4 regions of the Bacillus sp. JJ1127 genome follow, and region 1 is predicted to be linked to each of the others. Evidence: riboswitches for the same ligand, from Rfam matches in the RefSeq annotation. Region 1 holds a riboswitch; each other region holds the start of a gene.
The links. A riboswitch is a leader RNA that binds a small molecule or an ion and turns the genes downstream of it on or off. The one in region 1 is predicted to bind S-adenosylmethionine.
Positions count from the first base shown of each region.

Region 1 (6,163 bases):
ATCAAATATTCCCATATGTGTTGTTCTCTTCGCTTATAAGCAACTAACATAATTACGAATGTTGTGAGAACATGGATGCTAGGAAAACAGTTTACAGGTTGATCAATACTATAAATATAGCGAACTAACTCAGAGAATGCATCTGTTCCTACAACTGTTGGACGCGGTACAGTAGTTTGCCAAAAGTAGTAAATAGAAAAACAAGTCAGCTTCCCAAGAATCACGCTGCTTAGTGCTACGTAATATTGCTTGCGATCAGTAAAACAGTAATAAATGAGTGCGCCGTATAAGTATGGAAACCAAAGTAAATACGGAATAATAAATGCCTTTACAAACGGAATCCAATCATCAACTATTGTTGTAACATCAACGGCATGAACGCCAGATTTATTCAGTACATCGTAAAGGGGGCTTACAAGTACGAGTAGAAGTATATAACTTAATGGAAGAAAAGATGAAAGCTTAGATTTTTTCATAATGATCTCCTATGTTTTAGTAATGTAAGCAAATTCAATTGATTATAATATAGAAAATCAAAATGGGCTATCGATTTTACTTACATTTTTTTGAATCAACCTTACATTTTTGTCACTTGACTTTGGAAATGGGGGAGATTAGATATGGGACGTTCGTTTCGTTTTTGTTTTCTTATTTGTATTCATTTAAATAAACGTTTGTTTAAGATATATGTTCGGGTTCCGTATACACAGTGAATCGGGAGAGAAAAATTTTATAGATAGAAATGGCGGAAAATAAGGAAAATTTGCAGGATAAAAGAAAATTGTGACGAAATAAGTTAAAGTTTGGAGAATAATCGTTTGAAATAATAAAACGTTTTCTATATGATAAAGGTAAAGGTTAGTAAAAAAGTAGGTGAATTTATGACAGTAACATTTTATTCATACCCAAAGTGTGGCACATGCCAAAAAGCAAAAAAATGGTTCGAGGCAAACGATGTAGCATATGAGATGATTCATATTGTTGAAAATCCACCGTCAAAAGAAGATTTACGTAATTTACATGCAAAAAGTGAATTGCCATTAAAAAAATTCTTTAATACAAGTGGAATGCGTTACCGCGAGCTTGGCTTAAAAGATAAGTTAAAGGATGCAAGTGAAGACGAAATGTTTGAGCTTTTAGCATCTGATGGCATGTTGATTAAACGTCCAATCGTAACAGATGGAACGAATGTAACACTTGGTTTTAACGAAGAGCAGTTTGAAAGTGTGTGGAAAAAGTACCAATAAGGTATTTTTACATAATTAATACATTCACAGGAGGTACAGTCATGAGCATTCCAAATCATTTACGTTACTCTGAAGAACACGAATGGGTAAAAACTGAAGGCAACGAGGTTGTTATCGGTATTACTCATTTTGCACAAAGTGAGTTAGGCGACATCGTATTCGTTGAACTTCCTGAAGTAGGTGCAACACTTAAAGCTGACGAGCCATTCGGAAGCGTAGAATCTGTTAAAACAGTTTCTGAATTATACGCTCCTGTAAGTGGTAAAGTTGTAGCAGTAAACGAAGAATTAAGTGACCAACCAGAACTTGTTAACGAATCTCCATACGAAGGTGCATGGATGGTTAAAATTGAACTTTCTGATGCAAGTGAAGTTGAAAAGTTATTAACTGCAGAACAATACGCAGAAATGACAAACCAAGACTAATTTTAGTTAAATCAAAAAGGACAGCCTATGTGCTGTCCTTTTTATTTTGTATTACGAATGCTTATGTGTCAGAAGCTCCATCCCTCTCACATTCTGAACAAACCGCTTCCGCTTTTCTTTGTCCAGCTATGCCTCCTAGCCCCTTCTTTCTAAGAACCTTCCGCACAAGAAGACAAAAAGCGTCTTCTGTACGAAAGAACCTTAGCCAACGGGGCTAAACAGTCGGCTCCGCTTTTCTTTGATGTCCAGCTCCAGCGGTTAGAATGTTCGGTGGCTTCGCTTCTTCCTGCGAGGCAAAAAGCGCCTCTACGTCAGAAGCTCCATCCCCCTCACATTCTGAGCAAACCGCTTCCGCTTTTCTTTGCAAAAATAAACAGGAAACAACATGAAAATATCGAATATACTATATACTAAAGTAAGGTTATTTTTATAGTATATGGTGATCGGGTGATGACATATGATTTATGTAGAAAAAGTCATTATTGTAGAAGGTAAATCAGATAGAAGAAAGATTGAATCTATTATTCGAGAACCGGTGGAAATTGTTTGCACAAATGGTACAATTGGTTTGTCGAAAATGGATGAGCTCATTGATCAGTTTTTTGATAAAGAAGTATATGTGCTAGTGGATGCTGATGATGCAGGGGAAAAGTTAAGAAAACAATTTCGTAAAGAATTTCCGCAGGCTGAGCATATTTATATTGATCGTTCGTATCGTGAAGTGGCGACTGCGCCATCTTCTCATTTAGCGAACGTACTATGGGGAGCTGACATTGACGTTTATACAGAATATTTACGGTAAGGAATGATAGAAGTGATTGACTGGACAGGTGCTGAAGCTACAGATCTAATAGCAAACCAAGAAAAAACAGTGTTATATGTATATACACCAATGTGTGGAACATGCCAATTAGCAAAGAAGATGTTAACAGTTGTAGAAGCAGCAATATTTGACTTGAAAATTGGGATGTTAGATTTAAACTATGCTCCGCATTTAGCTAGGGAATATGAAATAGAAAGTGTACCGTGTTTACTTGTATTTGAAAATGGGACACTGACGAAGAAAATATATGCATTTCATTCGGTTGAATATTTATATAATGAATTACAATAGGCGGCAAAGTTTTTGCCGCCTCGACATATTTCTTGGGAAATATGCTCTAAAGGCAGCAGTGCTCCGTTATTTGTCGAGAGAAAGCAACAGGATTGCTCTTTAGCAGAGTGGAATGGTATTAGTAGAAAGTGATATGAAGGATGTGATTAGAATGGGGTTATATTCGTTGCTTCAATCATTTGTAACTTATGCTAATAACCAATATCATTTAGAGCCGCTTCTAAGACAAGGAGAAAAAACAATTAATATCCGTTTGGGAGATGAGTGTTATTCACTTCAAATTTCAAGAGAGTATATACAAGTTTTGAAGGAAACAAGGGGAACAGAACAAATTGTTTGCTTTTTGGAGGAAGACTTGCAACGACTAGTTACCGGGAATATTCGATTACAAACCTTAATTAATAATGGGCGTGTACATTATTCTGGAACGTATCGCACAATGCTATTATTTGAATCTGTATTTCATATATGTAAGCCGATGTCAGTAGGTGCTTAATATTTTGAAGTTTTATTTTTTATAAAAAAATCTGTTGACATAGCGAATGTATATTGATACAATTCAAGTCATAAAATATAGACAATTTCATAAATTTCAAATCAGACGAAAATTAAATCTGATTTCTCTTATCAAGAGAGGTGGAGGGACTGTGCCCTGTGAAACCCGGCAACCGTCAACTTTTATGTTGAAATGGTGCCAATTCCTGCAAAGCAAATGCTTTGAGAGATGAGAGAAAGGGACCATGTTGATATACGCATATAAACCTTTCTGCTCATTTTACAAGCAGAAAGGTTTTTTTGTTGTTTGAATGAGGAGGACATGTAAGCAACAAAAGGAACCGTTACATCATTTAGCTATAACGGCAAGACTTTTGTATCCTGCATAAAAAGATCAACAGAATTTGTAGGAGAAGAGCTAAGAAAGCCAGCTTCAGCAGTTAGAATGTTCGATGGCTTCGCTTCTTCCTACGAGGCAAAAAGCGCCTCTATGTCAGAAGCTCCATCCTCCTTACATTCTGAACGAGCTGTTTCTGCTTTTTAAACAAAAAAGGGGTGATACACCATGATTCGATTAGAGAATGTAAAGAAAATATATAAGTCAAAAAGCGGTGATGTCACTGCTGTGGATAACGCCAATTTGAAAATAGAGAAAGGTGAAATCTTTGGTGTTATTGGATATAGTGGCGCTGGAAAAAGCTCATTAATCAGATTATTCAATCAATTAGAGAAGCCGACTTCCGGACAGATTACGATAGCTGATCGTGTTATTTCAGCAATTACTGGAAATGAGCTTCGAAAGGCAAGGCAAGAAATCGGAATGATTTTTCAGCACTTTAACTTACTTTGGTCACGAACTGTACGTGAAAATATTGCTTTTCCACTTGAAATTGCAGGAGTGGATAAAGCGCAGCGAAGAAAGCGTGTAGATGAGTTAATTCATCTTGTTGGATTAGAAGGAAGAGGCGATGCGTATCCATCTCAATTAAGTGGTGGACAAAAGCAGCGTGTTGGAATTGCGAGAGCGTTAGCGAATAATCCAAAAGTACTTTTGTGTGATGAAGCGACATCAGCACTGGATCCAGAAACGACAGATCAAATTTTAGATTTACTATTAGATATCAATAAGCGTCTTGATTTAACAATTGTATTAATTACACATGAAATGCATGTCATTCAAAAAATTTGTAATCGCGTTGCGGTAATGGAAAAAGGAAAAATCGTAGAAAGCGGTCCTGTACTAGAGGTATTCCGTAATCCACAGCAGGAGATTACAAAACGATTTGTACAGCAGATAACGGATTCTGATGATACAAATGAAACGATTGAGAGTTTACTAGAGAAATATCCAGATGGTAAAGTGATTCGTTTGCAGTTTATTGGCGATTCTGTAGAACGTCCAGTGCTTCAGAGATTAATGAGACGAGATGATATAGAAGTGAGTGTACTTCAAGGAAATATCGCTCAAACGAACAATGGGTCTTATGGAAATCTAGTTGTTCACTTAAATGGTGAAGAAGCGGCAATCCAGCAAGCAATAGAGGGAATCAATCAGGAGCAAGTAGAGCTGGAGGTGATTGCACATGGATAAGCTACTATTAAATGTTGATTGGAATCAAATGCTAGAAGCAACAGGTGAAACATTATACATGACGGCAATCGCAGCAATTGCCACATTTATTTTCGGTCTTATTTTAGGATTATTACTTTTTATGACAGCGAAGGATAATTTGTGGGAAAACAAGATGGTCCACACTGTGAGTGGAGCGTTCGTAAATATTTTTCGTTCCATTCCATTTATCATTTTAATTATTTTATTAATCCCATTTACTAAGATTCTCCTTGGGACAATTCTTGGGGCAAGTGCAGCACTGCCAGCTTTAATTATTGGAGCAGCGCCATTCTATGCAAGGATGGTTGAAATTGCACTTCGTGAAATTGATAAAGGGGTTATTGAAGCTTCAAAAGCAATGGGAGCAAAAACAAGCACAATCATTTGGAAGGTATTGATTCCAGAATCACTGCCAGCACTAGTATCTGGTATTACAGTAACGACAATTGCCCTTGTAGGGTATACAGCAATGGCTGGTGTTGTTGGGGCTGGTGGACTCGGTACACTCGCATATTTAGAAGGATTCCAGCGTGGAAATAACGATGTGACAATCGTTGCAACAATTTGTGTATTACTTGTTGTTTTCTTTATTCAATGGATTGGGGATTTTGTTACAACTCGAATTGATAAACGATAGATAAAAAGGGAAGGGTGTTTACAATATGAAAAAATTATTACTTACAGCACTTATTACAACGTCAATTTTCGGATTAGCTGCTTGTGGAGGAAAAAGTGAAAAAAGTAAGGATGAGCTTGTTGTTGGTGCTTCTAACGTACCGCACGCTGTTATTTTAGAACAGGCAAAACCGTTACTGGAGAAAAAAGGTATAAAACTAGAAATTAAAAAATTCCAAGATTACGTACTGCCGAATAAATCGTTAGCGGATAAAGATTTAGATGCAAACTACTTCCAGCATATTCCGTACTTAGAGAAAGAAATGAAAGATAAAAAATATGATTTTGAAGTAGCAGGGAAAATTCATTTAGAGCCAATCGGTGTATATTCCCAAAAATATAAAAGCTTAAAAGACCTGCCAGACGGAGCGACAATCATTATGAGTAACTCTGTTGCTGACCATGGACGTGGGTTAGCAATTTTACAAAAAGAGGGCATTTTAAAAATTAAAGACGGTGTAGAACCTGTTAAAGCAACTACAAAAGATATTGCGGAAAATCCGAAACACTTGAAGTTCAAAACAGACATTGAGCCTGGTTTATTACCACAAGTGTATAACAATAAAGAAGGCGATGCGGTTTTAATTAACTCAAA
Region 1 covers NZ_JBALQK010000057.1:6,387-12,549, reverse strand. The annotation lists gene V7183_RS07345 (phosphatase PAP2 family protein) at 1-476, opposite strand, end outside; gene V7183_RS07340 (arsenate reductase family protein) at 882-1,247, shown strand; gene gcvH (glycine cleavage system protein GcvH) at 1,289-1,672, shown strand; gene V7183_RS07330 (toprim domain-containing protein) at 2,130-2,474, shown strand; gene V7183_RS07325 (thioredoxin family protein) at 2,478-2,786, shown strand; gene V7183_RS07320 (hypothetical protein) at 2,938-3,282, shown strand; SAM riboswitch class I at 3,408-3,517, shown strand; gene V7183_RS07315 (methionine ABC transporter ATP-binding protein) at 3,847-4,872, shown strand; gene V7183_RS07310 (methionine ABC transporter permease) at 4,865-5,530, shown strand; gene metQ (methionine ABC transporter substrate-binding lipoprotein MetQ) at 5,556-6,163, shown strand, end outside.

Region 2 (6,163 bases), on a different contig from region 1:
TGGGGAATTGGAACTACTGCAGACGTGAATTTACAAGTTAAAGTTCCAAAGAAATTATACAAAAATGTAAAAGTAACCACATCATCAGGGGACTTTGTAGCAAAGGATATGGAAGCAAAGACAGTAGAAATAAATACTTCTTCAGGGGATGTATCGTTATTACAGTCTAAAGTAAATGAAAAATTAACAGCTAAAACATCTAGTGGAGCAATTGAGACAGATAAGAGTGAAATTGAAACGGCAAATCTAACTACGAGTAGTGGGGAGATTAAAGCAGCTGGCTTGTACTCTAAAGAAGTAGCATTCACAACTTCATCAGGTGACATTGAATATAATGATAAGAGTTTACAAGGAGAAATAGAGTGTAACACATCGAGTGGTGATATTCGTATGAAATTTGATGCACTTCCTGAATCTTTAAGAGTTGATTTTGAGGGGGATTCTGGTAAATCGGATTTGAATGTGCCTGGTCTGTTATATGAAGAGAAATCAAAGAATAAATTAATTGGAGTAAAAGGTTCAGGGGAAAATAAAGTGAAAGTAAAAACAAGTTCGGGAGATTTTAAGTTACGGTAGTTTGTGAATCACAGTAAAAATCATGTCTTCAATTGAGGAAGACATGATTTTTTATTCTAGGTGGATAAAAATTCTTCTGTACTCATCACATTTGCATATACTTCATGTAAACTTGCTAAAATTGTATTATGGATATAAACGGCAGGAATGGTAGCATTTTTAAAGAGAAGATCTTTTGTTGCACATGCATCATGCACAATAGTACAGTGAAAGCCAAAGTCAAAAGCAGCTCTTACTGTGGCATCAATACACATATGGGTCATCATTCCACATATAACGACGTGTTGAATATTTAAGCTTTGCAATTGCTCTAGTAAATCTGTTTCTCGAAAACTATTTGGATAGTGTTTAAGGATAACCGTTTCATCTTTTAATGGAAGAACACTTTCATGAATGCGGACGCCTTCTGTATTAGGTAGAAAAAAGGTAGCATTCTCTTGGGTAGATACGTGTTGGATATGAAAAATTGGCTGATTTGTTTTCCGAAAATGTTGTAGTAACTGACTTGCATATGCGCTAGCTTCTACTGCGTTACGTAATTCCATTCTTCCATTTGGAAAATAATCATTTTGAATGTCAACGAGTAAAAGGGCTGTTCTCATATTATCTATCGTCCTCCGTTTTCATTTCGTATTCATGTAATGTTATTCAATTAGCAGAGGATATTTTCCTTTTTGAAAGGGCAGGTATTTCAACAGAAAAGATAGGGTTATTCGCTTATTGGATTGCGAGGCTAGCTTTTAATAGTGTGTTGCATCGTTTAGCTGATGCAGAGGGTGGAGATTATGATTTACGAAATGAAGGTGAAGGATTACCTACATGGTGTTTACAGGAGTGTACGAAGGATAACAAGGACCCAGCACACTACAAGAAAAGAAGTTTGATGGAAATGCATAATATATTTCCGTTTCATAATCCTGGTGAAAAATAAAAACAATATTTTCTAATTTTTCTATTGACTCTAACTTTTCGGGGTTTTATAATGAATCTTAATTAAATGACAATTAAATCGATACACTCTTATCCAGAGAGGTGGAGGGACTGGCCCTATGATACCTCAGCAACGGATTTTTTTTAATACCGTGCTAATTCCAGCAAGCTCATTGAAGCTTGGAAGATAAGAAGACGTGAATGAGTATATAAGTGCTCTTCTTCTTATCTTTATTGCGGATAAGAAGGAGAGCACTTTTTATTTTGCCTGAAGGCTCTGCTTCAAGTTGTTTCAGTACATAGGGGGGAAGGAAATGATTTCTTTTAAAAATGTAAGTAAAGTATATGAATCAGGTGGAAAGCCGGTTCACGCTGTTGAGGATGTGACGCTATCTATCGAAAAGGGTGAAATTTTTGGCATTATCGGTTTTAGCGGTGCTGGAAAAAGTACACTGCTGCGTTTAGTGAATATGTTGGAACGACCAACAGCGGGAACGATTTCGATAGACGATAAAGATATGACTTTATTATCAACGAAGGAGTTACGAAAGCTAAGACAACGAATCGGAATGATTTTTCAAAGCTTTAATTTATTCAATTCAAGAACAGTGTTTGGGAATATTGCTTATCCATTGAAATTAGCAAAATTACCAAAGGGTGAGATAAAGGAAAGGGTAAATGAATTGCTGAAGTTTGTTGGATTAGAAGATAAAGCAAACTACTATCCAGAGCAGCTATCAGGTGGTCAGAAACAACGTGTTGGAATTGCAAGAGCACTTGCTACATCACCCGATATTCTCATTTGTGATGAAGCAACCTCGGCATTAGATCCTGAAACAACAACAGAAATTTTGAATCTATTAAAAAAAGTAAACCGAGAATATAATTTAACAATTCTGCTCATTACACATGAGATGCAAGTCGTGAAAGAAATATGTCACCGCGTAGCTGTTATGGAGAAAGGAAAAGTAATTGAAGAAGGGACTCTATTTGATGTCTTTACAAAGCCAAAAACAAAAACGACTCAAAATTTTGTTCGCTCAGTTATTAACGATCACTTACCAGAAAGTGTTCTAGTGAAAATTCAAAATGGTGGACAGATTTACCGTTTAACCTTCACTGGTGAAGAGACAGGGCAGCCAGTATTATCGTATATTGCTAAAAACTATAATGTGGATGTAAATGTACTCTATGGCAATATTATTGAACTACAGAACATTTTATTCGGAAACCTTCTCGTAGAATTGCAAGGAGAACAGAAAGAGATTCAAAAAGCGCTGCAACATCTAAGACTGCAAGTACAATTGAAGGAGGTTGAAGGTCATGCGAGTTGATTGGAGTATATTTTGGCCTCGTATTTTAGATGCAACAGGGGATACCCTCTTAATGGTAATTGTAACCCTTATATTTGCTACAATACTTGGTATACCCCTGGGATTACTTTTATATGTAACAAGGAAAGGGAATTTTTTAGAAAACAAACTGGTCTTTTCTATTCTTAATATTGTTATTAACACAATTCGTCCAATTCCATTTATTATCTTTTTAGTAGCTTTAAGTCCGATCACGCGAACGGTGATTGGAACAACAATTGGAACAGCGGCAGCGATTTTTCCAATGACGCTAGTTGCTTCAATCGGGATTGCAAGAATGGTTGAAACAAACCTTGTTTCGGTACCAAAGGGAGTGATTGAAGCAGCGCAAGCGATGGGAGCATCACCACTAAGAATTGTTTTTGAAATTCTTGTCCCAGAAGCATTAGCACCATTAATTTTAGGAGTTACGTTTATGACAGTCGGCTTAATTGAATTTTCGGCAGTTGCTGGTCTTGTTGGCGGTGGCGGCCTTGGTGATTTAGCAATGACGTATGGCTATCAACGTTTTGATACATCCGTTATGTTCGTGACAGTTGTATTACTTATTATTCTTGTACAATTGGCTCAAAACTTAGGGAATTATTTTGCAAAAGTATTTTTGCGTAGATCATAAAACGAAGCGAGGGAAAGAAAATGAAGAAGATATTAGCATTTGCATTATCAGCGATTGTAGGAATTACGGCTTTAAGTGGATGTTCAAGTAAAGACGCAGAAGCCAAAGGGAAAGAGAAAGTAGTTCGTATTGGGGTAACTGGAACGGACGGAGATGCTTGGGAAATATTAAAGAAAAAGGCTGAAAAAGAAGGAATTAAGATTAACCTTGTAGAGTTCTCGGACTATACAACACCAAATAAGGCATTAGCTGATGGCGATATAGAATTGAACTCATTCCAACATATTGCCTTTTTAGAGCAATTTAAAAAGGAGCATAAGTTAGATATTACAGCTATTGGTACAACTCAAATTGCGCCAATGGGATTATTCTCTGAAAAATATAAAAAACCAAATGAAATTCCAGATGGTTCAGAAATTGCAATTCCCAATGATCCAACGAATCAAGCACGTGCATTAAAACTTCTTGATGCAGCTGGATTATTGAAACTGAAAAAAGACTTTGGTCTATTTGGTGATCCAAGCGGTATTGCTGAAAATCCAAAAAAATTAAAAATTACACCGGTTATTGCACAGCAAACACCTCGTGTATTAAAAGATGTAGCAGCTTCCGTTATTAATAATGGTGTTGCTGGCCAAGCTGGTTTGGACCCAGCGAAAGACCCTATCTTCTTAGAAGATCCAAAAAATGAAAATGCGAAACCATATATTAATATTTTCGCAGCTCGTACGAAAGATAAAGACAATCCAACATTGAAAAAAGTAATTGAATTGTATCATTCAAAAGAGGTAACAGACGCAATTAAGAAAGAAACAAAAAATGGTTCCATTTCAGTAGATCTTCCACTTGATGAGCTTGAAAAAATCGCAAAATAATATCGGGTTTAATGAACTAACAGTGGGACCCCCTCCGTTGTTAGCTCGTTCAACATATAATTAATACATAACAGACGATACCCTAATTTTGTACCTTCCAATTCTGTATAGAATAGAATCCAATGTCTGTTAGGTAGAGTGAAAAAGACCAGGAATTTTTTCCTGGTCCTTTTATTAAGTAAAGAAGCTGGCTAAAAATAAGGTGATCCAAATTATAACAGGGTAAGCGAGTAAACTGAAAACTAGTGTAAGGACTAGTTTCTTTTTATTGATTAATAATTTTACTAGTGAGAATGCATAGAGGGAAAAAAGTACAATTACAAATGCGGATATTATCCCAGGGTTGTAAGAGCGATAAACGAAAAATAAAACAATGTGTTGAACAGCGTTAAAGAAAATAGCTCCTTGTATGAAAATGATCCAGTAAACAGACGATATAATATGAAATTGATATATATTGTTATTCAATCATAATACTTTGTAAGTTACTTTTCGTAGTTTGTGTTTTTTCTTGCTTACAAGAAGAAAGCTCTTCTTGTAAGATGTTTAGAAATTTTTTAGCAGAATGTTGAACTGGAGCTGGTAGTTCCTCGAGGATATACATCCCAACTTCTATTTTCGTACGAATGACTTTTCTTAATAATTCCTCATGCATGAACGACACCTCCAAATCGAATGTTGAGGACATCTCCTTCAAATTTTGCACCTTGAACGGATAAGTGTGTCAATGTTTTTGGTAACGTAATGTTCCGTTTGACAGAGCCTGCGCGAATGATAAGCTCATCACCTTTTTGATTTAACGATAGTTCACTTTTATCAGAGAAAGGAATAGAAAGAACAAAAATATATTCATCCCCATCTTTTTTTACATATTGTGTACGCCCGTTAAATTTTACAGCAGTTGGTTCTAAATCGTCTTTGAATAAAGCATCTCCTACACGCTCTAGCATCGGTAAGCCGACTACTTCTTGTTCAAACATTGGAGCTTCATAAATAGGAAGCGGTTGGAAGCTATCTTGAATTAATGCTTTATATTTCTTTTGTGCATCTTTCCATGCTTGGAAGTAGGAGTCCGTAACAGTATTAGGAATGACACGGTTAATCATAATGGCATCGACATTGTAATCATATAAATTCAAATAGGTAAAACTGCGCTGGGCTTCTTTAATAACCATTTTTTCAGGATTTACAACAACGCGAATACTTGTTACTTCCCGGTTCGATAAAATATCACACATTTCTCCTAGCTGGTTAAGTGTGTTTGTTAATTCATCCATAATATCATCAGTAGGAAGTGGGACCCCAAGTAGTGGTTGTGCAACGGGGCGGACAACTTTTAACACTTTTCTTTTAATCGGAAAGAGCTTCTCCATCCACCAGCCGAGCATATCAGGAAAGCTTAACATGGCGAGAGTTTCCCCTGTTGGTGCACAGTCAATAATGATGACGTCATATGTTTTTTGTTTATAGTAATCGAGTACACGCAGCAAACTAATTAAATCTTCCATGCCAGGAAACATCGTTAGTTCCTCTGTTGTAATATCGTCAGCTGCTTTTGATGTGAACAATAATGTAATATATTTTTGTAATTTCCCCCAGCCTTTTTCCATTTCATAAATTGTATTGATTTCTTGCGCCCATAAGTTCTCACGGATTTCCTTTGGTTCAGAAGATAATTTTATGCCGAATGAATCTCCTAAACTATGAGCTGGATCGGTGCTCATCACTAATGTTTTTAATCCTTGCTTTGCACTTTGAAGAGCGGTTGCTGCTGAAATGCTAGTTTTTCCTAC
Region 2 covers NZ_JBALQK010000185.1:784-6,946, reverse strand. The annotation lists gene V7183_RS17990 (DUF4097 family beta strand repeat-containing protein) at 1-576, shown strand, start outside; gene V7183_RS17985 (cysteine hydrolase family protein) at 633-1,178, opposite strand; gene V7183_RS17980 (hypothetical protein) at 1,325-1,507, shown strand; SAM riboswitch class I at 1,594-1,700, shown strand; gene V7183_RS17975 (methionine ABC transporter ATP-binding protein) at 1,821-2,840, shown strand; gene V7183_RS17970 (methionine ABC transporter permease) at 2,830-3,495, shown strand; gene V7183_RS17965 (MetQ/NlpA family ABC transporter substrate-binding protein) at 3,516-4,370, shown strand; partial or broken gene V7183_RS17960 (HXXEE domain-containing protein) at 4,545-4,805, opposite strand; gene V7183_RS17955 (DUF3926 domain-containing protein) at 4,831-5,025, opposite strand; gene V7183_RS17950 (ArsA family ATPase) at 5,018-6,163, opposite strand, start outside.
Region 2: linked by a shared signal. The riboswitch ahead of V7183_RS17975 (methionine ABC transporter ATP-binding protein) and the one ahead of V7183_RS07315 (methionine ABC transporter ATP-binding protein) in region 1 are both predicted to bind S-adenosylmethionine.

Region 3 (6,163 bases), on a different contig from region 1:
CACTTTACGAATATAATTTAAAACATTTCCCACCAGATTTAAGAGGAAGATACTCAGAAATTCATTTATTTCTTAAAGATGAAAATGACAAAGTTCACGGGGGACTATTAGGTGAGGTTTGCTGGAATTGGTTAGAGATTCATACTCTTATGATTGATGAAGACATCCGTAAATTAGGATACGGATCTAAATTATTGTTAGAAGTAGAAAAAATCGCTTTAGAGAAAAAATGTGACTTCATAAAAGTAGATACTTTAAGCTTCCAAGCATTAGACTTCTATAAAAAGCATGGTTATAAAGAGTTTGGTGTCCTTGATAATGTAGGAAGAGATTATAAACATTACTATTTAAAAAAAGATTTATAAGTAACAAAAAAACGCCCAGTATTTATTGTCTGAGCGTTTTTTATTCTACATTATTTACATTAAAGTTATGCTGTTTTATGATATTGCTTTTTTTCCGCTACCTTTGAAAATCGAGGAAAACCAATTAAAATAGAAACTATACCACATACTCCAACTAAAATTGGATAAAATGCGTATGGTAGCAATTCAATTGGAGATACTGCAGCAAACCCTGCTGCCGTCAACATTTGTGCTCCATATGGAATTAATCCTTGTACACAACATGAGAAAAGATCCAATACACTTGCTGATTTTCGTGGATCAATCTCATATTGATCTGCAATATTTTTCGCAAGTGGTCCAGTGAAAATAATAGAGATTGTATTATTTGCTGTGCACATATTCGTCATACTAACTAAGCCAGCAATCCCAAACTCTGCACCCTTTTTCGAGCGAATATTACGTGTTAATATATTCATTAGATATTGAATACCACCATTATATTGAATGATTTCAACCATCCCGCCAATTAAAATTGCTAATAGTACTAACTCCATCATGCCACTGATTCCCGTTGTTACACTTTTAAAGAAACTTGCCAATGTATAACTTCCATCTATCAAACCGATCATTCCTGATAAAACCGTTCCACCTGCTAATACAACAAGAACATTACACCCAAGTAACGCTGTAACAAGCACACCTGCATATGGCAAGATTTTCACCCAATCAAACGTATGAGCTTTCATTTCCGTATGGTTTCCTAATGTAAGGAAAACTAATAATATAATCGTAATAACTGCTGCTGGTAACACAATTAAAAAGTTTGTTTTAAACTTATCTTTCATTTCAGTTCCTTGCGAACGAACCGCTGCAATTGTCGTATCAGAGATAAATGATAGATTATCGCCAAACATCGCACCACCAACAACTGTTCCCATTGTTAATGCAATAGAAATATCTGTTTGCTGACTAATCCCTACTGCAATTGGTGCTAACGCGGCAATCGTTCCCATCGAAGTTCCCATTGCTAATGAAATAAATGCCCCTATAACAAAAATCCCTGCAACGATAAATCCTTGCGGCAAAATAGACAGTGCTAAATTTACTGTAGAGTCAACTCCACCCATTCCTTTTGCAGTTTCAGAAAATGCACCTGCAAGTACAAAAATTAACACCATAATCATAATATCCGGATTACCAGCGCCCTTGGCAAACCGTTCAACTTTTGCTGTAAAGCTTTCTTTACGATTCATTGCCAAAGCAACCCCTACAGCAATTAAAATCGCTACGAGTATCGGTAATTTATAGAAATCACCTGTAATAATTCCAGAACCAATAAATAGTGCCAAAAATATTCCAAGCGGCAATAAAGCTAAACCATTTCCTCTCGTTTCTTTCAAAGTATCATCTCTCCCTAGTTTTAAACCTTTTCTAATCAATAACAAAAGACCTCTTCCGAAAAGAAGAGGTCTTATACATCTATAAGAAACACTCTTCTCATCTTTCAAGCACATGCTTGCTGGATTTGGCACAGCACTCCATCTTGAGTCCGCTGCCGAGGCATCGTAGGGCCAGTCCCTCCGCCTCTCTTTATAAGAAGGTTTCATATTTTATTTTTGATAATAATTTCTTCCCTAACTTTACTCGCTTACAAATCAAAAGTCAATTATTATTTGTATAAAAACAGTTGGTATTTTTTGATATTTACAAAAACACGAATAAATGAGCATCTCGAAAAGAAAATGGTCACTTTAATTTCTGAATTTCTTTTTCTAAAATTGCAATCCAGGGAAAATTTTCTTTTTCAATTACTTCGAGAAGCCATCTTACCGTATCCCACGCTACGTTATATTCCTCTTTAGAAATATCTCCATCTATGTAGGCCTCTTCTAATTCATCTTCATCCAGCAAATATACATCGCCATTAGGTAATAGCACTACGTCCAAATATAAATCATCGAAATATGGCATACCTCTCTCATCTATTTTAAACTCTTTTGCTACATCAATATAATATTGTACTAATTTCCGTTTTTCATTTAGCATAGCTGTAATCGCAAAGTTTTTACCGTTGATGAAGTACTGCACCCATGTGTGTCCATCATTGACAATGCAAAGTTTTTGATTATTATATTGCTTGTAACTAGGCTCTTTCACTTTTTGCATATGCAGTATCCCTAACATGCCTTGCTCTATTGTTTTCACTTCATAACTTTTCTCTATTAACCGTTTCCATGAAAAACCATCTCCATATTTCCGTTTCATTATTCTCCCCTCTTTTCTATACAGAAAAGCCCCCACATTTTATGCGAGGGCTTTTACAACAATTATTATGCTACTTGTTTTTCTGAAATCTCTTTTAAATAGGCTTGTCCTTTTTCTTCATCATATTGACCTTCCCACTTAGACATAACAACAGCTGCTAAAGAGTTACCTACTACGTTAACTGCTGTACGTGCCATATCTAAAATACGGTCAATACCTGCGATAAATGCCAAACCTTCTGCTGGAATTCCTACCGTACCAAGTGTTGCTAATAATACAACGAATGATACACCAGGTACACCTGCAATCCCTTTAGATGTAACCATTAATACAAGCATTAATGTAATTTGCTCTGTGATTGATAAATGAATACCATACATTTGTGCTAAGAAAATTGCCGCGATTGCTTGATATAATGTAGATCCATCTAAGTTAAATGAGTAACCAGTCGGAATAACGAAAGATGAAATTGCTTTCGGACAACCGAACTTCTCCATCTTCTCCATGATTTTTGGTAAAACCGTCTCCGAACTTGCTGTAGAGTAAGCTAAAATAAGCTCCTCTTTTAAAATCTTAAAGAACTGGAATATGTTAATTCCAAATAATTTTGCCGTAAGCCCTAATACAACTACAACGAAGAATATCATGGATCCATAAACGACAATAACTAATTTTCCTAATGGAATTAATGACGAAAGACCAAATTTAGAAACCGTTACACCAATTAATGCGAATACCCCAAACGGTGCGAATTTCATTACCTGGTTTGTCACGTAAAACATTGCATCTGCTACACCTTGGAAAAATTGAAGAACGGGTCTTCCTCTTTCCCCAATTGCTGCAATCCCTAAACCAAATAATACAGAGAAGAAAATAATGGCAAGCATATCACCATCAGCTAACGACTTCATAATATTTGTCGGAACAATATTTACAAATGTATCCGCAAACGAATGGCTCTGTACTTGCTCTGTTGTAGATGTATATTTTGAAATATCCGTCTTTGTTAACTGATCCATATTCACGCCTTTTCCTGGTTGGAAAATATTCGCCACCAGTAGGCCAAGAACAATTGCAATTGTTGTAATTATTTCAAAATAAAGAATTGTCTTTCCGCCTAATCGCCCTAGCTTCTTCACATCACCAACACCAGCAACCCCAACAACAATGCTCGCTACGACAATCGGCACAACAATCATTTTAATTAATCGAATGAAAATATCTCCAATTGGCTGTAAAAACTTTGCTACTTCTGCATTGCCATAAAAAATTGCCCCAACTGCAATACCAAGCGCAAGCCCTATTAAAATTTGCCATGCAAGTCCAATTCTTTTCATACTTGCTGTAACCCCCTTCTAAAGATGCTATAACTCTACCTTTCTCTATTTCTATAAAGCCAAGAAATTAAGAGTATTACATATTATTCGACAATTCACTACATTTGCCCCTGTTAAAAATGATAAAGCAAAAAATGAAATCTGACAACAAAATAAGTTTGCGTGAATATAAATAATTTTCTTGACAAAAAACGACCCAATGTAAGAAAACCTAACATGAGAACGATTCCTTATAAGGTATATCAACATTTCTTCTATTTATTTTCACAACAGAACATACCAATATAGGCAAAAAATTCCCTTAATTCCGACAAAAATCAGCAATTTTATAAAATTTTCTTTACATTATGATTACAATAATAGACAGCATTCTTCTTATTATGATATATACAATCATAGGGAAAGGAGCTAGACACCAATGAATAAGAAATTTGCAGCTTTTAGCGTTTTAGCAGCAGGAACTCTTTTTGTTTCTCCGTTGCTTTCACCAGTACACGCAGAAACAAGTCAAGATAAATTATCTACAATACAATCAGAATTAGAAGGAAAACAACAAGAATTACATAATAAATCGGCAGAAAAAGAACAGATGGAGAAAGAAATACAAGAGTTACAGAAGAAAATCGATGAATTAACAACTTCCATTAATAAAAATGAAGCGGATTTAAACGATACAAAAAAAGAAATTAGCAAAACACAGCAAATCATTGCTGAGAAAAAGAAACACATTGAACAATTACAAAAGAATATTGACACACGTCAAGAAGTTATTAAAAAACGATTACAATCTATGCAAGAAAAACCGCGAACAAATATCATAACTGAAGTATTAACGAATTCAAACAACCTCGTAGACCTTGTTGATAATATGTATTCCGTTAGTTTGATTTTAAATAACGATACAGACATCGTAAAAAAACAGACACAAGATCAAGAAACTGTAAAATCCGAGAAAGAAGCTGTTGAAAAAAAAGAACAACAATTGAAAGAATCTGGGCAAAAGCTAGAACAAAAACAACAAGAATTGCAAGCAAATCAGCAGCAGCAACAAGCTCTCATTAACGATTTACACGTTAAAGTATCAAAAGTAGATTCAGAGATTGAAGGCTTAGAAGAATCAAAAAGCATTTTAGAGAATCAGCGACAAGCAGTTCAAAAAGCAATTGAAGAAGAAAAACGTGTGGAAGAAGTACGTAAAGCAGAAGAAGCCAAAAAGCAAGCTACCGCTTCCGCTAAAGAAAGCGGACAAGCCGCTCCAACACCGCAAGATACAAATAAAAGCGGATTCATTAAACCAGCTGCTGGCTCAAAAACTTCTGGATTTGGTGCTCGCTCTATAGATAATCATAAAGGCATTGATATTGCCGCTTCTGGAACAGTTCCGATTATAGCTGCTGCCGACGGTGTTGTCATTCGATCTGAGTTATCCTCTAGTTACGGAAATGTTGTATACTTATCACATCGTATAAATGGTAAAACTTACACAACTGTATACGCTCATATGAGCAGCCGCTCTGTATCTAATGGACAAACGGTGAAACAAGGTCAACAATTAGGATTCATGGGGAATACAGGTCAATCTTACGGACAGCATTTACATTTCGAACTTCATATTGGAGAATGGAATGTAGGTAAAACAAACGCAGTTGATCCTTCTCCTTATATCGGATTATAAATAAAAAGGCAGGGGTTTATCCCCTGCCTTTTTACTTTGTGAAAATCTTAAATATACCAATTGCATTTAAAAATACAACCACAACCGTGATTGGAATAATATAACGCAGTAAGAAAAACCAAACGTTAAATAATGTTTTTCCTTTTGTTTCTGTAACTTCTAATTCTTTCATTAATAAATCCTTACTCATTTTATTCGGTACGAACAATGAAATTGCTAGTACTCCTAACGGAAGCAAGACATTACTTACCACAAAATCCACTAAATCAAAACATGTTTTTCCAAATATCTTTACATCACTCATAATTCCAAATGACAATGCCGCTGGAATTCCAAATACGAAAATGAGTAATCCAATGATCAATGATGCAGAAGGACGTTTTTTTGCATTATCTTTCGCTACGGAAGCAACAACAATTTCGAGCATTGAAATGGCAGAAGTTAATGTTGCAAAGAAGAATAAAATCAAAAACATAATAAAGAAAAATTGTCCAAATGGTATTTTAGCAAATACAGCCGGAAGGATGATGAATAATAAA
Region 3 covers NZ_JBALQK010000020.1:28,863-35,025, reverse strand. The annotation lists gene V7183_RS02840 (GNAT family N-acetyltransferase) at 1-365, shown strand, start outside; gene V7183_RS02835 (Na+/H+ antiporter NhaC family protein) at 431-1,747, opposite strand; SAM riboswitch class I at 1,842-1,946, opposite strand; gene V7183_RS02830 (DUF402 domain-containing protein) at 2,094-2,612, opposite strand; gene gltP (glutamate/aspartate:proton symporter GltP) at 2,678-3,949, opposite strand; gene V7183_RS02820 (murein hydrolase activator EnvC family protein) at 4,368-5,624, shown strand; gene V7183_RS02815 (sodium-dependent transporter) at 5,656-6,163, opposite strand, start outside.
Region 3: linked by a shared signal. The riboswitch ahead of V7183_RS02835 (Na+/H+ antiporter NhaC family protein) and the one ahead of V7183_RS07315 (methionine ABC transporter ATP-binding protein) in region 1 are both predicted to bind S-adenosylmethionine.

Region 4 (6,163 bases), on a different contig from region 1:
GAGCGGTTAGTGCCTTTTTCCGCCCCATGCCATGTGAAAACAAAAGGAGAAAGAGAGTGGGGAATTTGTTTTTGTTTCCAAAGCTGCGATTTATATGTTGAAAAATCCAAGTGGATATAAAGAAAGAGGCTTACGACAAAATCGTAAGCCTCTTTTTATTGTAAGTATGTGTAACCTGCAAAGCCGCATTGGGTTTTGTCGGTGAGTACGCGTGCTTTTTAGGTTACAACAAACTTATTCATATGAGTAAAGGGTCATTCATACAGTAAAAGGTAAATTAAGCGATTGGACCGCCAAGGTTGATAATGCTTTCAGAAACGCTATTGAACTTCTTGAAGTTTTCTTTGAATTTGCCAGCAAGTTCAAGTGCTTTTGCTTTGTAAGCAGATTTATCAGCCCATGTTTGTTCAGGCATTAGTACTTCATCAGGCACACCAGGTACATGAAGTGGAACTTCAAGACCGAAAATGTCATGTTTTGCTGTTTCCACTTTATCAAGTTCACCATTTAGTGCAGCTTGCACCATTGCGCGAGTGTAACCTAAGTTCATACGTTTTCCAACGCCGTATTCGCCACCAGTCCAGCCAGTGTTTACTAAGAATACTTTTGCATCGTGTTTCTCGATTTTTTCACCAAGCATTTCCGCATAGCGAGATGCGTCAAGCGGTAAGAATGGTGAACCGAAGCAAGTTGAGAATGTAGCTTGCGGAGATGTAACACCGCGCTCAGTTCCTGCTAGTTTACTAGTGTAACCACTTAAGAAATGGTACATAGCTTGTTCTTTCGTTAACTTACTGATTGGAGGCAATACGCCAGATGCATCAGCAGTTAAGAAAATAATTGTATTTGGATGTCCTGCAACACTTGGTAATACGATATTGTCAATCGCATGGATTGGGTATGCAGCACGTGTATTTTCCGTTAATGCTGTATCATTATAATCTGCAACGCGTGTTTGGTTGTCAACTACAACGTTTTCTAATACTGATCCAAACTTAATTGCATCAAAGATTTGTGGCTCTTTTTCGTGAGAAAGGTTAATACATTTTGCATAGCAACCGCCTTCAATATTGAATACACCATTATCAGACCAGCCGTGCTCATCATCACCAATTAATTTACGTTGTGGATCAGCTGATAATGTTGTTTTACCTGTTCCAGATAAACCGAAGAATAAGGCTACGTCACCTTCTTCACCTACGTTTGCAGAGCAGTGCATAGAAAAGATATCTTGTTCTGGAAGTAAGAAGTTCATGATGGAGAAGATAGATTTTTTCATTTCTCCAGCGTATTCTGTACCACCGATTAGTACGATACGTTTTTCAAATGAAATCATAATAAATGCTTCAGAGTTTGTGCCGTCAATTGCTGGATCTGCTTTAAAGTTTGGTGCAGAAACAATTGTAAACTGTGCTTCATGATTTTTTTCTTCTTCTTCAGTCGGACGAATAAATAATTGATGTACGAATAAATTGTGCCATGCATATTCGTTAACAACTTGAATTGGAAGACGATAGTTACGGTCAGCACCAGCGAATCCTTTAAATACGAATAGTTCATCTTTTTCTTTTAAGTATTCTAACACTTTTGTATATAATTTATTAAAATGTTCTTCAGAAATCGGTTGGTTTACAGATCCCCAAGCAATTTTGTCTGCAACCGATGCTTCTTTCACAATAAATTTGTCTTTAGGAGAACGTCCTGTATATTTACCTGTTGAAGCAGAAACAGCGCCAGTAGAAGTTAATTTTCCTTCGTTTCTCATTAATACTTTTTCCACTAACTGTGGAACGCTTAGTTGAACCTGTGCATTGCTTCCGTTCAGTAATTCATGTAATCCAATTTGGACATTCACAGTACTCATATTTATATACCATCCTTTTCATTTTATGAAATGTTTCTCGTAATCCCACTAAGAGTATAACACAATCATATAAATAATGTATACTATTTATTTATTTTTGTTTGTGCGAATGCAATATTTTCCTATTAATATTTTGCTCGAAATACACTGCGAAAAACTTGTAGGAATATGTGAATATTAATTGACAAATGAATGTCATTTCTTTAGTATAGGTTGGGACGGATACTCTCTTATCCCGAGCTGGCGGAGGGACAGGCCCGATGAAGCCCAGCAACCTCACTTGTAATGGTAATAAACAAGTGAATAGGTGCTAAAACCTGTGCGAGGCTAAAGGTCTCGAACGATAAGAGCGAAGGGCAAAAAGCAGTATGCAAGTAGCAAATTAAACCTTTCCTCTATATAATAGGAAAGGTTTTTCTTTATACTTGTGTGGGAATATATGAATGTCGCAGTTTGTGGCAAGTTAAGGATGAGTTCCGTACAATATATACAATTACTGTAGGGAGGTTTACCACATGACAAAACAACGTCATCTATTCACATCTGAGTCTGTAACTGAAGGACATCCAGATAAAATTTGTGACCAAATTTCTGATTCAATTTTAGATGCGATCTTAGAAAAAGACGCAAACGCACGTGTAGCTTGTGAAACAACAGTAACAACTGGTTTAGTATTGGTAGCGGGGGAAATTACGACTTCTACTTATGTAGATATTCCAAAAATCGTTCGCGAAACAATCCAAGGTATCGGTTATACTCGTGCAAAATACGGATTCGATGCAGAAACTTGTGCAGTTTTAACATCTATCGATGAGCAATCTGCTGACATCGCTATGGGTGTTGACCAAGCGTTAGAAGCACGTGAAGGTCAAATGACTGACGCTGAGATTGAGGCAATTGGTGCAGGAGACCAAGGTTTAATGTTTGGTTTCGCATGTAATGAAACAAAAGAATTAATGCCACTTCCAATCTCACTTGCTCACAAATTAGCTCGTCGTTTAACGGAAGTTCGTAAAGATGAAACATTAGAATATTTACGTCCAGACGGTAAAACGCAAGTTACAGTTGAGTATGATGAAAATGGTAAGCCAGTACGCATCGATACAATTGTAATTTCTACACAGCACCATCCAGAAGCTACATGGGAACAAATCGATCGTGACTTAAAAGAGCACGTAATTAAAGCTGTAGTACCAGCAGAATTAATGGATGAAGAAACGAAATTCTTCATTAACCCAACTGGCCGCTTTGTAATCGGTGGACCACAAGGGGATGCTGGTTTAACAGGACGTAAAATCATCGTTGATACTTACGGTGGATACGCTCGTCACGGCGGCGGTGCATTCTCTGGTAAGGATGCAACAAAAGTTGACCGTTCTGCAGCATACGCAGCTCGTTATGTTGCGAAAAACATCGTAGCAGCTGGTCTTGCTGACAAAGCAGAAGTACAACTTGCATACGCAATCGGCGTAGCACAACCGGTATCAATTTCAGTTGATACATTCGGCACTGGCAAAGTATCTGAAGAAGTACTAGTGGAACTAGTTCGTAACAACTTCGATCTTCGCCCAGCTGGTATCATCAAAATGTTAGACTTACGTCGCCCAATTTACAAACAAACAGCAGCTTACGGCCACTTCGGACGTACTGATGTAGATCTTTCATGGGAACGTACAGACAAAGCAGCAGCTTTAAAAGAGCAAGCTGGTCTATAATATAGGAAGAAAAAGCTTTGCGCCTTCGCGCAAAGCTTTTTTATTTGTAAAAATACATAAAGCTCCCTTTATTAGCAGATTGTAAATAACGTTGTAATGTATGTAATGCATACCCAGGACTTTTTATAAGCCCCCCACTTCAAAACGTGTTAGCGTTTAAGTGGTGGATAGTTGACTACTTCGACACATGAACCACAATATACTTCACCCTCAAGCTCAATATATTTCTTTATATTTGTCATCCCGCTTGCGGGTAATGGCATATGAATCCACGATTTTTCATAAGTTTCAATCTCTTTACCACATGATTTACAAAGTGTTGGCTTTTTCCAGAACATTGGTCATCATCCTTTCTTCTGGCGAGCTTTTCCAGCACAAAATGCACTGCATAGTAAAAATAGTGTTGCAAATCCCCAGCCACCAATTGCTGAATATGGAACAGCATCCTTTAGCGCCATTCCAGCACTGATGGAAGCGACAAATAGAAGGATAAATACCGTTGTGAGTTTTTTATAAAGTTCCATGAACGAGCCCCCTAATTATGAAAAATTATTTGGTATATATCAGATTGCTTCGTGCGAATTTAAATGCAATGAAATAAATAGCGAGTAAGAGAGGAATTGCTGTACTTGTTAAGTATGTACGGTTAGAATCATAGGACCTCTTTTTTATGGTTATATATACCAATATTGTATCATAATGTTTTAGGCGTCCACTAGATAATTATGTAAATGTGATGTACTGCACATTTGAGAGAACTTCTATCATATCTTTCGAGAGGACTCCCACCTCTAAACATATGTGAAGGTGGTGAGGTGAATCGAAAAAATATATTATTTTCAAGCTAAAAATATAGAAACATACGTTCTTGTTTTGGTATAATACCCTTAACAAGGAGGTGAAAAAATGACAACGGAAAATCAAATAAATTATAAAACTCTTCAGATTTGGATTAAAAAAGGACATCGTATGTATTCTTATTTTCAAGAATCTTGCCAAAACGCTAAAAACATGTATAACACGACAAACTTTTATATACGACAAGTGTATACAGGTTTGACACAAGATAAGGAATTGCAACCCTTACAAAAAGAAGTTTTGGATACAATTGATAAAAACATTGGGAAGATGAATGGTGCACAACTTCTTACCTATCAAAAGAAATTGGGAAAAGAGAAAACAAAACTAAAAGAAAAACAAAAAGAAGTGAAATGTAATTTGTTTTCAGAACCAACTACAGAAAAACCTTATGTAGATTATCATTTTCTGGATGCATTATTTAAAGCGATGATTCAGAAGGATTATCGTGCTTTGCCTACGCAATCTAGTCAATCAATCATGAAAAATGTATTCCAAAATTGGAAGTCTTTTTTTGCTAGTTTAAAAAATTATAAAAAGAATCCCAACAAATATACTGGAAAACCTAGAATTCCAAAGTATATTCGTTCTTCTGAAAAGGAAGTCTTGTATACAAATCAAGATTGTGTCATTAAAAATGAAAAGTTTTTAAAGTTTCCAAAGACAAAATTGCAATTAAACATTGGGAAATTGGGGTTTACTGAAGGTAAACTGAAGCAAGTTCGTGTTATCCCAAAATACAATGGATATGTGGTGGAGTTAGTGATAGATGTTCCTTTAGGACACCAATCCGTTGAAGAGAATGGTCGTTATATGAGTATTGATTTAGGGATTGATAACCTTGCAACCATCGTAACAAACACAGGGATGAAGCCTGTACTTGTTAAGGGCAAACATGTCAAAAGCATAAATCAATATTACAATAAAATGAAGAGCCATTTTACAAGTGTTTTAAGACAAGGTAAACAAATAAATGAAGGACCTTTCACTTCTAAAAGAATAGAAAAACTTCATCAAAAGCGTTACCTGAAAATAAAAGACATCTTCCATAAAGCGAGTCATCATATTGTAAAACTAGCTCAAGAAGAGGAAGTTTGCAAAATCGTTATTGGTCAAAACAAAAGTTGGAAACAAGAAACGGATATGGGAAAGAAAAATAACCAAACATTTTGCCATATCCCGCATAGTTTATTGATTCAAATGATTACATACAAAGCAAATGCGGTAGGCATTCAAGTTGTTGTAATCGAGGAATCCTACACATCAAAAGCAAGTTTTCTAGATCATGACTGTATTCCAACGTATGGAACAAATGACCAAAATGCAACTTTTTCAGGAAAACGAATGAAGCGTGGTATGTATCGTTCTGCAAAAGGAATCGGAATCAACGCAGATGTAAACGCTGCGGCTAATATTTTACGAAAAGTAGTCCCGAATGCATGGACAAACGGGATAGAGGGGTTAGGCGTGAAACAGCTCGCTAGTGTGTTAACTCCACTGACGTTAATCGTCCGTTAGGTCGAAACGTTAGAAACCCCCACTTCAAGCTTTGCTAAGTGGGGGAGTATTCATACGATATGATAAAATGAAGAATAGTTCATCAGAAGGAGAGAAGAGAAATGAGCGTAACAGAACATAAAAAACAAGCGCCAAAAGAAGTACGCTGTAAAATTATCACAATCTCTGATACACGTACAGAAGAAACAGATAAGAGTGGTAAGTTATT
Region 4 covers NZ_JBALQK010000160.1:777-6,939, forward strand. The annotation lists gene pckA (phosphoenolpyruvate carboxykinase (ATP)) at 278-1,864, opposite strand; SAM riboswitch class I at 2,092-2,214, shown strand; gene metK (methionine adenosyltransferase) at 2,380-3,579, shown strand; gene V7183_RS16380 (hypothetical protein) at 3,729-3,917, opposite strand; gene V7183_RS16385 (hypothetical protein) at 3,924-4,103, opposite strand; gene V7183_RS16390 (RNA-guided endonuclease InsQ/TnpB family protein) at 4,486-5,955, shown strand; gene V7183_RS16395 (MogA/MoaB family molybdenum cofactor biosynthesis protein) at 6,057-6,163, shown strand, end outside.
Region 4: linked by a shared signal. The riboswitch ahead of metK (methionine adenosyltransferase) and the one ahead of V7183_RS07315 (methionine ABC transporter ATP-binding protein) in region 1 are both predicted to bind S-adenosylmethionine.